DNA from 2 places in the Psychrobacillus sp. FSL K6-4615 genome. Region 2 is predicted to be linked to the other one. Evidence: a T-box and tRNA genes for the amino acid it is inferred to sense, from the RefSeq annotation. Region 2 holds a T-box; the other holds one or more tRNA genes.
What was found. The T-box of region 2 lies ahead of serS (serine--tRNA ligase). A T-box ahead of a tRNA ligase gene usually reads a tRNA of that ligase, here a tRNA-Ser.
Positions count from the first base shown of each region.

Region 1 (8,090 bases), 340 kb from region 2:
CAGCTAAAGCTAAACTCATATCCCACTGAGCATCCCACTTATCTCCTTGCATACCTAGAAAGTCTTTAGCAGCCTTACTTCCTTTTGTAAGTTTCGTACTTAACCATTCAATAATTTCGTATAAAGCTGCAATGGATAAAATAATACTGGTCGTGCATACAAATAACCAAGCACCTTTTGTTAACGGGCTAAGGCGTATGAATAATTCTCTCACTACGATTGCAGCAAAACCTTTAAAAAAGTGCCCCATACGATCGTAATTGTTTCGCTTTAAGTCAAATTCGTCCTTCACCCAATTAAACAACGGAACCTCAGAATATGTAAAATGCCCCCCTATAAATGTAAGAATACATAAAAAGGCTATGATGAAGTAGGAAAGCGTGGTAAATCGAAACTTCCTATAAGTTATGGCCAATAAAATTATAGCAATCACACCCGGGCTTACTTCCGCTAGCCAGTCAGCATAATCGAATGGTTTAATAGCTGACCATATTAAAACGACAAGAACAATAGCAAATAGGCTAATGTGTATTTTAGAGATAGCTTGAAATCTCAACTTCCTCCCTCCTTTCATACCCTAGCCTGTCCAAAAATGCATTTGATGATGCAAATACGTTTCAGTCCTTAAGAAACGGGAAAACGAATGCTAAGGAGGCGTTAAAAATGCCATGGAATAAAGATGATTATCCCGATTCTATGAAAAATTTAGAAACCGATGTAAGAGAGAAAGCTATTGAGATCGCCAATGCCTTGTTAGAAGATAATTTTGAGGAGGGACGAGCAATTTCTATCGCTACTTCTCAGGCAAGAAAAGCCATCCACGGCGATGAAGAGGAACGTGTTACATACGAAGTTATTTCGCGTGAAACCGACTGGGTTTTGAGGAAAGCAGACGGTAAACGTTCTATTATTGTGGAGAAAACGAAAGTAGAATTACTTCAAAAAGCAAAACCATATGTAAATGATCAAAACGGTATTCTTACTATTTATGAGGAAGATGGCTCAATAGAAGATACTCTATATGAATAAATTAAGAATGTAAGAACGATAAATAATCAAGATATAGTTTCTATAAAATTAATCTATGCTGTATTAAAGAGAGTAATTTACAGTCTCCTGAAATCTCAATTTCGGGAGTTTTTTTATGAGAGATTCTACGTAATACTCGAGTTAAACTAAATAGCCCTCTTCTATCTTATTAATTTTCATTTGCATCATCAAAATTCTTCACTTTATCTATGAAAATAATTTTCTCCTCCAAAATTACTATTGAAATAAATAATAGAATAATATAATATAACCCTATTAGTTTAGTCGGAATTAAAGGGAGGGTATTTATTTGGTACAAATGATTATTACTGGTTTGTTGTGCGGTGCTTTGTTAGGGTTTGTTATGCAACGAGGAAGATTTTGTTTGACTGGTGGCTTTCGTGATATGTATTTAACGAAAGACAATCGTATGTTCTATGCTTTACTAATTGCCATTGCCGTACAAAGTGTAGGTGTTTATACACTTGTCGCACTTGAAGTCATTCAAATTAGCACAGGTACTTTACCGTTATTTGCAATTATTTTGGGATCATTTATATTTGGTATCGGTATTGTGCTAGCCGGTGGTTGCGCTACTGGAACTTGGTACCGTGCTGGAGAAGGTTTAATAGGCAGTTGGATTGCATTAGCTGGTTATATACTTATGAGCACAATTATGAAAACAGGCCCACTCAGTCCGTTAAATCTAAAAATCCAACAGCCTCAATTACCATCGAATTCTATGGCAGATACTCTCGGAATAAACGTTTGGTTTTTAATTGCACTATTACTAGCTGTGGTAGGTTGGATTATTTATAAAGAAGTTACAAAACCAAAAGTAGTTATCCCAACACTTAAACCGAAAAAAACAGGGTTGGCACACATTTTATTTGAAAAGCGCTGGCATCCATTTTTGACTGCATTATTAGTTGGACTTATTGCAATTCTCGCTTGGCCATTAAGCTCAGCAACTGGTCGAATCGCAGGTTTAGGCATTACTACTCCTTCTGCAAATATCCTACAATATTTAACTACAGGAGATTTGGCATTCATTAACTGGGGAGTATTTTTAGTTCTTGGTATTTTGGTAGGGTCATTTGTTGCCGCTAAAGCCAGCAATGAGTTCCGCTTTAGAATGCCTGATGTAAAAACAGGATTAACTAGTTTTACTGGCGGTAACTTAATGGGATTTGGAGCAAGCTTGGCAGGTGGTTGTTCTATTGGGAACGGGTTGGTTATGACGGCTCTAATGACCTGGCAGGGTTGGATCGCATTGATCTTCATGATTCTTGGTACATGGACAGCTGTTTACTTCGTCTTCATTCGTGGAAGAAAGGAAAAGAAAAGTAAAGCCACTGTGCAAACAAGCATAACAACAGCATAAAGAAGGAGTGTCATATATGAAAAAAGTATTAGGTGTCATGGGAATGGTTTGTCCCTTCCCTTTAGTAGAAGCAAAAGAAGCAATCGCAGAGTTAAGCTCAGGAGATGAACTAGTAATAGAATTTGATTGTACACAAGCTACAGATACAATTCCTCGTTGGGCTGCAGAAGAAGGGCATAACGTTACTAACTATGAACAGGTTGGCGATGCCGCATGGACAATAACTGTTCAAAAGAAATAATAAACCGAAACAATAAGACATACGGTTCAGTAATTTCAAAATCTGTTTCTATCGTTTCGAAGTGAAGTGTTATGAACAGACGTTTGGCTCTTTTAATACCGATAATTTTTTGAGAGGCTAGACGTGACTAACATCATGTCCAGCCTCTCTTTTCTCGGTGATATTATGGATTTTTACAGGAAGTCTATTTTAAATAAAAGATACCTCCGTTTATAACTTCGATCTTTATCCGCGCTTCATACTGTTGTTCCAGTGCTGTTTTTTCCATCTCGTAGCTCTCAGGTCTTACCTCCACACCTTCATAGAAGAATTCTAGCACCCGCATATCTCGTTGCCATCTTTTTTTCGCTTGCTCAGCCCACGAATGGTCGTCCTGCTGAATCGCATTTTCAACTACTCCATCTAAACGCTCTAAACCGCGATTTGGTTTAATAACATAAGGTAGTAAAAAGGCATTTGGTGGCATAGAAGGAGCAATATTCATCTCGTTTAAAGAAGTATGAAAGTTGGATATTATATTGCCATTCATCAAGTTAATACCAAGGGAATGAAGTAACTCTTTTGTTTGATTGCTGTAATAGGATACTTTATAATTCACTCCTAGCCATGGAGTAAGTATTGGTCGGTTAATGGTTCCCTCTACCTGCTCAAACATTTGGATAAAAGAACCCATGTCATGCGTCACTTGAAAAAGTTGACTCAAACGCGGTGATCCAAAATGCACTAACTCGCCCTTAATATTCTCAGTCAACTTTGTTTGATCCGTTATTAATGTAAGCTGTGCCGGACAAGGTACTCCACCAGTAGTTTCTACATATTGCCAATAATAAGGCCTATTCATAATGCGTTTATCCATATCTATTGTCAGCTGAACCGTGAGATAATGATCCGTATCATTTACAAACTGACAATTATTTTCCGAGAAAAAAGTTCGTAAATATTGCTGAACCTGTTGTGGGTACATATATATCCTCCTTTACATGTCCCCGTTTAAATCGTCTGTTTGAAAGCGGACAATATATCATCTAAATCACCTACGACCTTTTCGAAAACATCAATTTTTTTGTAAAGTAGTTGCAATATATCTATCTCAATCGTGTTATCAATAGCTAAATTGTAAATATGAACATCATGTTCTTGCCCTAGCCGATGCACACGCCCAATACGTTGCTCCAATTTCATTGGATTCCATGGTAGATCATAATTTATCACATGGTGACAAAACTGGAGGTTTATCCCCTCTCCGCCTGATTCCGTTGCTATTAATACTTGCGCGTGTTCCTTGAATAAATGTTTCATATAATCTCGTTTATTTTTATTGAATTTCCCATTAAAAAGCACGCTTGTAATACCTTTTGTGTGTAAAAACCACTGCAAGTATGCTTGACTTGCTTTATATTCCGTAAAAATAATTACTTTATCCTGAGCTTTAGATACTATCTCAAATGCTTTCTCTGCTTTTGAGTTTATATCTAATGCCATTAACTTTTGCATAACATTTTCTACAGAATTATTTTCCTCTAAACTTGTACAATTTTGCCGCATTTTATTTAATGTCAGGAATGTCGCCTCCTTGCTACTACACATTTCCTTCTGTAGTGTAATCATCGAAAAAGCTCCTGAAAAAACAGGAGAAATATTCTTCAAGTCTAAGATTAGTTCATACACTTCTTTTTCTTCCGCTGTAAACTGTATGGGAATAATATTCACTTGACGATTCGTCCATTCTATCCCCGTGTCTTGTCTTCGGTTTCGGACCATCACTTGGTTTACCAGCTCTTTCAGGTAGTCATCATGCTCTAAATCATGCTTGCTTGCAGAGAACGCTGATTGAAACGTCTCATAATTTCCTAGGTGTCCAGGTTTTAATAGTGAAATAAGATTAAATAGTTCAAACACATCATTTTGAACAGGAGTAGCAGTTAACAATAAGCAAAATTTCTTCTTTAAACTTTGCACAAACTCGTAGATTTTAGTTTTGTGGTTTTTTAACTTATGTGCTTCATCAATAATGATCATGTCATAATCCTGTGCAAAGATAAGTTCTCTATGAGGACTTTTTTTGGCGGTATCCATACTCAGAACAACAACTTCACAATGTTCTAAAGGAGTATTTTTCTTATAAGCTACAGCGGGTATATAAAACTTATAATGCAGCTCCTCCACCCATTGATTGATAAGTGAAGCGGGAGCCAATATTAAAGCCTTCTTTACTAGCCCACGAACTAAATACTCTTTCAATATCAAGCCAGCTTCTATGGTTTTACCAAGTCCCACCTCATCAGCCAAAATTGCTTTTCCATTCATTCTTTCAATAACTGTTTCTGCAACCTTTAATTGATGTTCAAGTGGCTTTAAATTAGTTAAATACTTCGGAGATTGAAGTCCTGTGAACTCCGTGATTAAGTTATTTTGCGCAATACGATAGCTCATATTATAAAATGTCCAATTATCCCACGGTTCAATACCTTCTAATCGCTTAGTCAAACCCTCTGCCCATTCCGATGACTTTTCTATAATCATTTCCATCACCTCAGAATACTTTTCCTTAGGATGTCCCAAAAGTAGAAGTGTATGATTAAGTTTCTAAATAAAGAGAAATTGACTTAACAATCCTTTAGACACGTGATGTTTCTGGAAATCTAATTGAAAAAATAACCTAGAAAATCTACTGTTTTAGAAACTAATTTATTTTTTTCATAAATAACTATTGCCTTTCTAGTTAATAATGCTATATAATATAAAAGTCGCAAATGATTCGGAACTTATCCAATCAATTGTTAATCACGGAGGAATACCCAAGTTCGGCTGAAGGGATCGGTCTTGAAAACCGACAGGCGGGTCATACCGCGCGGGGGTTCGAATCCCTCTTCCTCCTCCATTTTTATTTTATTGTTGGTAGTTGTAACTTTTTATTGTCGCGGGTGGAGCGATGAGCAGTACGTAGACTGCGAATTGTGCCGACGGCAAGCGAAGCGAGGAAGGCACAAATCTTTCACGTAAAGTTTAATAGTAATTTTTTATTGTCGCGGGGTGGAGCAGTGGTAGCTCGTCGGGCTCATAACCCGAAGGTCGCAGGTTCAAATCCTGTCCCCGCAACCAAATGGTCCCGTGGTGTAGCGGTTAACATGCCTGCCTGTCACGCAGGAGATCGCCGGTTCGATCCCGGTCGGGACCGCCATTTTTTTATTTTGAGATTTTGAGATTGGTGATAAGCAAGAAGGTCGAGGAAGCGATTGAGTGATGGAAGGAGCGTACTAAAGTACGTGACTAACTGAACGAATGAAGCTGACAAAGAGATTCGCAGCTTAGCACAATCGAAGTTGGCTCAGTAGCTCAGTCGGTAGAGCAAAGGACTGAAAATCCTTGTGTCGGCGGTTCGATTCCGTCCTGAGCCACCATATTATGCGGGTGTAGTTTAGTGGTAAAACCTCAGCCTTCCAAGCTGATGATGAGAGTTCGATTCTCTTCACCCGCTTCTTAATTGCAGAAGACCTATTGATCAAATGATCAATAGGTCTTTTTTTATTATTTATTTCTATTTTCTGCTTCATCTAATATTTCTTTTCGGAAACCTTCGATACTCTCTTTTCGACGCTCATTTTTCTCTCGTATGGCTTCCTGATTATTTCCAATGGTATGTTCCATTGTCTCTTCGGCAGCCTCCATATTTTCAATTGTATTCTTCACCATTTTTTTTAGTTTTTTCGCATTATCTGATCGATCATCTGGGTTAGGTTTATTGTTATTAGTCACTTCAATTCCTCCTTGTTATTTCACACATAATTTATCGTCTCCTATATTTCTAAAATTATTCAGAGGTAGGTAAATCATAGGCAATTTTGTTAAAAATCAAAAAAAGCTTGGAGGAGCACTTCCAGGCTTTTTCCTATCCTTCGTTAACTGCATGGGGAACAAAGTTCATATGTAGTTAAATAATCGCTAATGGCCTCAGGAGTTGGAGATATTCGACTGTTAAATGAGCTCCTGGAATTTATGTGCACGGTCATCCAGAGCCTCAGCAGACGAAGAAATTTCAGCAAAATCTTGTATAGCTAAATGAATTTGCTGATGCGTTTTTTCTACGTTATCAGATACACGTGTGATATTCTCAGTCACTTGTTCGATTTCTCGTACAATCCCTTCAATATTTTCTTTTACTTCTGAAATAGATTGCTCCACTTGAACGGAGAGTTTTCTTACTTCCTTTGCCACTACTTCAAACCCTCGGCCAAATTCCCCTGCTCTTGCAGCTTCAATAGCAGCATTCAACGCCAATAGATTAGTTTGCGAAGCAATTTGTCGAATCGTCTTAACAATTCCTTTTATTGAATCAGTCTGGTTATGTAATCCTACCAAGTTATCTAGATTCCCTTGAGAATCCGCCGCAATTCGCTTGATCGTATCTCCTAATTCTTCACTTCTTGTTATACCAACTTCCGAGCGATTGAATAACTCCGCTGACATTTGTTTCAAGTCATCTGCAACTTGTACAATTGAATTTTGTCGGTTAGTAATATCGGTCGCTATTTTTAAAACTCCAATGACTTTTCTTCTAGTTCCTTCTGCAAAGACAGGCATATAAGTAGCTTCTAACCAAACACGATTTCCTGAAGCATCCATTCTCTCCACTTTGTCCTGAAAACTTTTTCCGGATAACAGATTCCTCCAAAACTTTTCGTAATCGGTGCTCTTCGCAAAAGCTGGAAAACAAAATTCTTCATGACTCTTCTCATACAGTTCTTCTATTGTATAACCTAAGGTTTGCGCAAACAGATCATTGACATATGCAACCTTCCTATTCATATCAAACCTAATAATAGCTAGATTATTTTTAATCGCATTCATTACAAGCTCGTCCGTCACATTATTATTTACTGTTATCATATTCGTCTATTCCCCATCCCATTTACTTTATCTATTTCTATCAACACTTGTATAATATTTCTTTGTTTATCAGTTATTAACGATTTCAATATAATCCGTTCATCCACAAAACGTTTCCTCATTCTAAAGGAGCAAGAATTTTATCTTCCACTCTATAATTCGCTCTTTTATAGCACTTAGGAATCACGATATGGCCTAGTTACTATTTAACATAAAAAAACAATAAATGTCAAAGATTATTTAAAATAATTATACAAACGTTATACAAACGTACTAGTAGATGTTTAATTCATACCAACAGCTAAATGATGAAAAGCCTTAATGTGCTTTACTCGCTCTTGAAGAAAAGGTCCTTCAAATGACAATTTGAACTTACAGAATAACCAATATTTCCTTTTATCTTCGTAGAGCTTTCTTTTAGGATTTCTAACGTTCTTTCATTTGTCTCATACCTCTCTAAAATTTTACTCCACTAACTTTTCTTATAATGAATGGAATAATCTTGTCCATTTAGGACAAGATAAATAGGAATAAAAGAAGAAGGGCGGT
Region 1 is NZ_JBBOYQ010000001.1:356,483-364,572, reverse strand. Features, by position in the region: gene MKX53_RS01800 (DUF2238 domain-containing protein) at 1-556, opposite strand, end outside; gene MKX53_RS01795 (hypothetical protein) at 664-1,029, shown strand; gene MKX53_RS01790 (YeeE/YedE family protein) at 1,349-2,413, shown strand; gene MKX53_RS01785 (sulfurtransferase TusA family protein) at 2,430-2,654, shown strand; gene MKX53_RS01780 (YqhG family protein) at 2,839-3,618, opposite strand; gene MKX53_RS01775 (DEAD/DEAH box helicase) at 3,645-5,183, opposite strand; tRNA gene MKX53_RS01770 (tRNA-Ser) at 5,443-5,535, shown strand; tRNA gene MKX53_RS01765 (tRNA-Met) at 5,682-5,756, shown strand; tRNA gene MKX53_RS01760 (tRNA-Asp) at 5,760-5,835, shown strand; tRNA gene MKX53_RS01755 (tRNA-Phe) at 5,980-6,055, shown strand; tRNA gene MKX53_RS01750 (tRNA-Gly) at 6,062-6,132, shown strand; gene tlp (small acid-soluble spore protein Tlp) at 6,183-6,410, opposite strand; gene MKX53_RS01740 (methyl-accepting chemotaxis protein) at 6,630-7,541, opposite strand.
Region 1: it encodes a tRNA-Ser, which carries the amino acid that the T-box ahead of serS (serine--tRNA ligase) is inferred to sense. The anticodon was not compared.

Region 2 (8,090 bases):
ATCGGTTCTATAATATTTGTTGGGGTTTTTCTACAATTGTGCATAAAAAAATGCACGTAACTTCCGATTCTTTTATACTTGAATTGTCGAGAAACAAGTATGAAAAGGAGCTACGTGCAAATGAATTTTACCATGAATATGCCAGGATTAAAAGATGTAACTATCCAAAAGGTGGAGGAAACAGGTGAGAGAATTGCTCTTCACGTTTCACTGCCAAAGAAAGCGCATAGCTGTCCAAACTGTCATCAATTTACGTCCAAAGTCCATGATTATCGGGTTCAAAAGATTAAGCATTTAAAATGGTTTGAGCGATTAACAATACTTTTTTATAAACGTCGTCGTTATGCATGTAAATGTGGGAAGCGCTTCTCGGAGAAATCCCCTTTCGTGGATAAATATCAGCGTTTCTCAAAAGAATGGAATCAAGTCGTACGTATACGTTCCATTAAGGCTAAAACTTTCAAAGAAGCCGGCGAAGTACTTGGTTCTTCGAGTTCAACGGTGATGCGTCGTTTTAAAGAGGCTGCGAAAACAGAGCTTATCAGTGGAGTTAGCTTACCTAAAGCTATTGCGATTGATGAGTATAAAGGAGATACAGATGCAGGCACATATCAGCTGATTATTGCCAATGCCGAAACACATGAACCGATTGATATATTGCCTAACCGCCGCAAAGAAACGGTAAAAGACTATCTTTCGAAGCATGGTGCCAATGTAGAAATCGTAGTGATGGATATGAATCCGAGCTTTAAAGCAGCCGTGAGAAAGGCCCTAGGCCAGCCAGTGATTGTGGCCGATCGCTTCCACTACTGTCGATATATTTATTGGGCGTTAGATGAAGTTCGTCGTCAAGTTCAAAAAGAGTGGCATGAATACGACCGCAAGAAATGTAAGAGAATGCGCCATGTCTTGTACAAGAGACAAGAGAAATTAACAAAAACCAACGCTTGGTATTTAGCTCGTTATACGAACATGTCTGAAACATTGAAACAGGCACATGAACTCAAAGAGGCATACTGCAAATGGTTTGATTGGGCAAAAGAAACGAAGGATTTAGTAGAAGTAAAAAAACAATTAGAAGCTTTTTACCGTAAGGTAGAGGACAGTAAAATTCCAGCCTTTATAAAAGCTATTCGAACCTTTAAAAACTGGCAAACTGAGATCTTAAATAGCTTTAGTTTTGGTTATTCGAATGGCTTTCTGGAGGGCATTAATAATAAAACGAAAGTGATGAAGCGTAACGCATATGGTTTTCGTCGCTTCGATCACTTTCGCGCAAAGATTTTATTAAATATAAAGTATAAAGAAATCGGAGTTCATCTCGGTTAAAGAGAGGAGTGGAAATGTCACCACCCCAACATTTGACGTTGAACCAAAAAATCTTGATCCTCAGCAGATAGAATAATCTCTTAAAGTATATACCTATCGATAAAATGAAAACTCCACTAAATCTAACATCTATAAAGCACCCCATTTGATCTGGTTAAAATAAGTAATCTTATAAAATTGCTCAAACATTAATTATATTTCTATTTTATATATACATATTAAGAAACTTAAGCATTAGTAGTTGATTTAAATAATGTAGAAAGAAAAATCCGAATAAACATATTATTTGTGGATTCTTGACACTTACAAGAAGCGCTGATAACCTTGTAATAATATTCATTTAACGAGGAGGAATTTTGAAAAATGTGGGAGTCTAAATTTCAAAAAGAAGGATTAACATTTGATGATGTTTTATTAGTTCCAGCTCAATCAGAAGTTTTACCAAAAGATATAAATTTATCTGTGCAATTAACGGATAAAATTAAATTAAATATACCAATGATTAGTGCAGGAATGGATACAGTAACAGAAGCTAAAATGGCAATAGCAATGGCACGTCAGGGCGGACTTGGAATTATTCATAAAAATATGAGTATTGAAGAACAATCTGAACAAGTACTAACAGTTAAACGTTCAGAAAATGGAGTTATTACAGATCCTTTCTTTTTAACTCCAACTCATCAAGTATATGATGCAGAGCATTTGATGGGGAAATATAGAATTTCCGGTGTCCCTATTGTAAATAATGAAGAAGATTTACAATTAGTCGGCATTATCACAAACCGTGATTTACGTTTTATTCAAGATTACTCTTTAAAAATTGATGATGTAATGACAAAGGAACAACTAGTTACAGCTTCTGTTGGAACCACTCTTGAGGATGCAGAGAAAATTCTTCAACAATATAAAATTGAAAAGTTACCTATCGTTGATGAAAATGGAAAACTAAAAGGATTAATCACTATTAAAGATATTGAAAAAGTGATTGAATTTCCTAATGCTGCAAAGGATCATCATGGACGCTTGTTAGTTGGCGCTGCAGTAGGTGTTACAAAAGATACGATGCTTAGAGTGCAAAAACTTGTAGAAGCACAAGTAGATGTGATTGTTATTGATACAGCACATGGTCATTCTCAAGGGGTTATGGATACGGTAAAACAAATTCGGAACACTTATCCAGATTTAGATATCGTAGCTGGTAACGTTGCTACTGGTGAAGCAACTAAGGCTTTATTTGAAGCAGGAGCTGATGTTGTCAAAGTTGGTATCGGCCCTGGTTCTATTTGTACTACTCGTGTTGTAGCAGGTGTTGGGGTTCCTCAAATTACTGCTATATACGATTGTGCTACAGAGGCTCGCAAAGCAGGTAAAACAATAATTGCTGATGGTGGTATTAAGTATTCAGGTGATATTGTAAAAGCCTTAGCTGCTGGTGGACATGTTGTTATGTTAGGAAGTTTACTTGCTGGTACGACAGAGAGTCCTGGAGAAACAGAAATTTTCCAAGGTAGACGTTTTAAAACTTATCGCGGAATGGGATCAATTGCAGCTATGGAAAAAGGCTCAAAAGACCGTTACTTCCAAGAAGATGCAAAAAAATTAGTTCCAGAAGGCATTGAAGGCCGTCTTCCTTATAAAGGACCACTTTCTGATACTGTGCACCAATTACTAGGTGGTGTTCGTGCAGGAATGGGGTATTGTGGAACAGGTACACTTGAAGCGCTAAGAGAGAATGCACAATTCATCCGCATGACTGGTGCTGGATTACGTGAAAGTCACCCTCATGATGTTCAAATTACGAAAGAAGCTCCAAACTACTCTATATCGTAAGTAATTGCACTGGATAGAAACTTTTGCACCCATTTCTCGTCTTAAACTAGGACGAATGGGTGCTTTTTTGTATACAAGTGTCCTACCTTGCTAAAGTATGATAAAATGAGCAATGATAAAACCAAAAGGTGGAGGTACGATAGTGAAGAAGGTATGGATGACATCAATGATAAAGTGGCTTGTACTTCCGATGTTTCTTGTGTCAGTAGTATGTAGTATGCCTGCTGCTACAAAAGCAGAGGAAAGCTTGAATTTAAATGTAGATGCAGCAATTTTAATCGATGCAGAGACAGGAAAAATTTTATATGAAAAGAATTCTGAGACAGCGCTTGGAATAGCAAGTATGACGAAAATGATGACGGAGTATTTGTTATTTGAAGCAATAGCAGAAGGTAAAGTAACATGGGATCAACAATATAATGTTACTGAATATACATACAAAATCTCTCAGGATCGTCGTTTAAGTAATGTACCATTACGTGAAGATGGCAGCTATTCTATTCAAGAGCTTTATGAAGCAATGGCCATATATTCTGCAAATGCTGCTACTATAGCAATTGCTGAAACAATTGCAGGTACTGAAGATAATTTTATAAAGCTAATGAATGAAAAAGCAGCAGAGATGGGACTAGAAGGATATAAATTCGTCAATTCTTCAGGTCTAAATAATGAAGATTTACAAGGTATGCACCCAGCGAGTACTAATGCTTCTGATGAAAACGTAATGCCTGCCAAATCAGTGGCAATTCTTGCATATTATTTGATGAAAGATTTCCCTGAAGTTTTAGAAACTACAAAGATTCCTAAGAAAATATTCCGTGAAGGAACTTCTGATGCAATAGAGATGAGTAACTGGAACTGGATGTTACCAGGTTTAGTATATGAATACGAAGGCGTAGATGGATTGAAAACCGGAACAACAGAATTTGCAGGTCATTCCTTTACTGCAACTGCTCAAAAGAACGGAATGCGTGTTATTTCTGTCGTAATGAAAGCAGTGGGTGCAGATGGAAAAGGTTCGTACAAAGCACGTTTTGATGCAACAAGAGCTCTATTAGATTATGGGTTCTCCCAGTTTTCTAAAGAAGAGATTGTTCCAGCAGGATTTAAAATTCCAAAACAAGCCACATTAAAAGTAGAAAAAGGGAAAGAGGACACAGTTGCAATTGCTGTGAAGGAACCCATTTCTATGATTATTAAGACAAATGAAAAAGAATTGTACAAGCCTGTATTTACACCAACTAAAGAGACGCTTGAAGCAGCTATTAAAAAAGACACAGTTGTAGGTAAAGTTCACTTAGAGAAATCTGAAGGAACTGACTATGGCTATATAACTGATCAAGCGGCAGAAACAGATGTAGTAACTACTGAAGCTGTAGAACGTTCTAGTTGGATAAGCTTAATGTTCCAAGGAATCGGTAAATTTTTTGGTAATTTATGGAACAGCACAACAGACTTTATAGGTGGATTATTTTAAATAGCAGAAGCACCGTAGCTCATCAAGAGTTACGGTGCTTTTTAATTTCTAGTGCTTTCATCAGTTGATGAATAGAAGAAGCAACTTGTTCCATTTTTAGACCACCAAAACCTAGTACAAGCTTTGGAAAAGTTTGCTCATCTAATTTCGATGAAATGTAATCCTGAAGACCATAAATCCGAATGTCCGCTTGCTCAGCAAGTTTTACTAGTTCTGTCTCTGTTTTAGTTGTACGAATGGTAAGTAAAATATGCATACCCGCTTGTTCTCCCGAAATACTAACCGTGGGATGGTATTGTAAAATAGTTTTTGTAATAATTTCTAACTTACGTTTATAAATCTTTCTCATTCTATTTAAATGTTTTGCAAAGTAACCATCTTCCATAAAGTTTGCTAGTATATGCTGATCCATTCGAGGAACTGTAGCTGCATAATAAGAAAATTTTTGTTTATATTGTAAGATTAGAGACTTTGGTAGAACTGCATAGGCTATTCGCAAAGAAGGCATTAGTGACTTAGAAAATGTACTCAAATAGATGACCCGTTCATTTTGATCTATACCTTGTAGGGAGGGAATAGGCTTACCCGTGTATCTAAACTCGCTATCGTAATCATCTTCAATAATGTATCTATTATCCTGCTGATATGCCCACGCTAGTAACTGGTTGCGTCGGGTTGCAGATAATACTGCTCCTGTCGGAAACTGGTGAGAGGGAGTCACATACATCACATTTGCAAAAGATTGCTCAAGTTTAGAAACTATGACCCCATCATTATCTACTGCTATAGGTACAGACATCCTACTATCATTAAAAAATAAGTGATGTGTAAGTGGATATCCAGGGTTTTCAAATCCATACACTGCCTTTTCACCAAGCAAATGAATAATAAGCGGCATAATTTGTTCAGTACCTGAGCCTAGAATAATTTGTTCAGGTGTACTCTTTACTCCCCTAGATTGGAATAAGTAAGAAGAAATTTGCTGTCTTAATAAATAATCTCCTTGGGGATGACCTAACTGTAGTAACTCCCCATTTTCTTCATTTACAATGTCCTTCGCATATCTTCTCCAAGTCTTAAAAGGAAAAGAGTCTGTATCAATTTTACCTGTAGAAAGATCGACCGAAAAGGAAGATGTATCAGTCGATTCCGGCACGATAGAAGCAATACCTTGTTCAATGATCGCTAATTCTTCTAAATTTTGAACAAAGTATCCACGTCGAGGTTCAGATACTATAAACCCTTCAGCAACTAACTGGCTATAGGCAAACTCAATCGTTGTCTGACTGACTGCTAAATATTCGGCAAGCTTTCTTTTAGAGGGAAGCTTACTACCTTCTTCAATTGTTCCGTTTATTATGGCTTTCTTTATGGATTGGTATAATTGTTCATATAGTGGGATTTTTGAATTATGTATTAACTGAAACATTAGGAAATCCATTATTTCTCCCATCTGACCACTTCTTTTGATTTATTTAGATACTTATAGTATGGTCATATTTTATTATACTAAATTTAATAAAAATAATGGAGCACTTGCATAAACAATTAGAAATCCTTTCACAAACTCTCGTCATGTAGGAAGGCAATGTTATATTGTAGAGAAGATATAGGAAAGTCTTGCAAAAGAAGTTCACGTATAGTAAAGTATGAGTAATTTCATGAATCAAAAACGATGATAGGAAGCAGTAACAAGCTCGTTTTTTTTTAGAGAGTCAGCGGTTGGTGAAAGCTGATATTAACACTTGTGAATCCGTCCTTTGAGTTGTGCGGCTGAATGATTAGTAGGTCGTGCCGGTTGAAAAGCCGTTACAGTACAAGTAAGTGGATTCTGTCTATGACAGGATCAATCAGGGTGGCAACGCGGGTATGCTCTCGTCCCTTTTTCATGGGATGGGGGCTTTTTTGTGTTTTCAAAATTTTAAGGAGGAATATTATATGTTGGATGTAAAATTTGTACGTGATAATTATGAAACAGTTAAAGCAAAACTTGCTAAGCGTGGGGAAGATATTTCAGAATTTGATCAATTCCAACCTTTAGATCAAAAGCGTCGTGAATTGATTGCGAAAACAGAAGTGTTAAAGGCTGAAAGAAACGAGTTTTCTCAAAAAATATCTCTGATGAAACGAAACAAAGAAAATGCAGATGAACTTATCGCACGTATGCGTGAAGTAGGCGACGCAATAAAATCATTAGACGATGAGCTACGGGATGTAGAAGAAAAATTTGAACATATGATGATGCGAATCCCGAATATTCCGCATGATAGTGTACCGATTGGTGATTCTGAAGATGATAACGTAGAAATACTTAAATGGGGAGAAGTTCCTTCATTTGATTTTGAAACGAAGGCACATTGGGATATTGCGACAGATTTAAAATTAGTAGATTTTGAACGAGCGGCAAAAGTAACAGGAAGTCGTTTTGCATTTTATCGTGGTCTAGGAGCAAGACTTGAACGTGGATTATTAAACTTCATGATGGACTTACATGCTGAAGAGCATGGCTATGAAGAAATGCTTCCTCCTTATTTAGCAAATCGTGCAAGTCTTACAGGCACTGGGCAACTTCCAAAGTTTGAAGAGGATGCTTTCCTAATTGGAGAAGAGGATTATTTCTTAATACCAACTGCAGAAGTACCTGTAACAAATTTTTATAGAGACGAAATATTAGATGGGGCGGAACTTCCACAAGCGTTTACTGCTTATAGTGCTTGTTTCCGTTCTGAAGCTGGATCAGCAGGTCGCGATACTCGTGGGTTAATACGTCAACATCAATTTAACAAAGTCGAGTTAGTTCGTTTTGTAAAGCCAGAGGATTCTTATGAGCAGTTAGAACTTTTAACTGGACATGCAGAAAAAGTATTACAATTGTTAGGTCTGCCATATCGTAAACTTCATATGTGTACAGCAGATTTAGGCTTTACAGCTGCAAAGAAATACGATTTAGAGGTTTGGTTACCAAGCTATGGTGAATACAAAGAAATTTCTTCATGTAGTAACTTTGAAGATTTCCAAGCTAGACGTGCAGGAATTCGTTTTCGTCGTGAAGCTGGAGGAAAACCTGAGTATGTGCATACTTTAAATGGCAGTGGATTAGCACTGGGACGAACAGTAGCGGCTATATTAGAAAATTACCAACAAGCGGATGGAACAGTTATAGTTCCAGAAGTTCTTGTTCCATATATGGGTGGAAAAACTGTTATTAAATAAAAAAAGAACCAGATTCGCTATAAACCGCGTTTCTGGTTCTTTTTTTGTTCACGAAGGTTACGGAAAAATTGAGTGAGTATACTGCCGCATTCTTCTGCTAAAATGCCTTCTGTGACGTCACAGCAATGGTTAAATCTATCGTCATTTAATAGTCTGTACAGAGAATCTACACAGCCGGCTTTGGTATCTCTTGCTCCGTAAACTACTCGAGGAATTCGTGACTGTAAAATTGCTCCTGCAC
Region 2 is NZ_JBBOYQ010000001.1:15,434-23,523, forward strand. Features, by position in the region: gene MKX53_RS00055 (ISL3 family transposase) at 121-1,329, shown strand; gene guaB (IMP dehydrogenase) at 1,693-3,159, shown strand; gene MKX53_RS00065 (serine hydrolase) at 3,302-4,636, shown strand; gene pdxR (MocR-like pyridoxine biosynthesis transcription factor PdxR) at 4,659-6,077, opposite strand; T-box leader at 6,303-6,522, shown strand; gene serS (serine--tRNA ligase) at 6,575-7,849, shown strand; gene tadA (tRNA adenosine(34) deaminase TadA) at 7,867-8,090, opposite strand, start outside.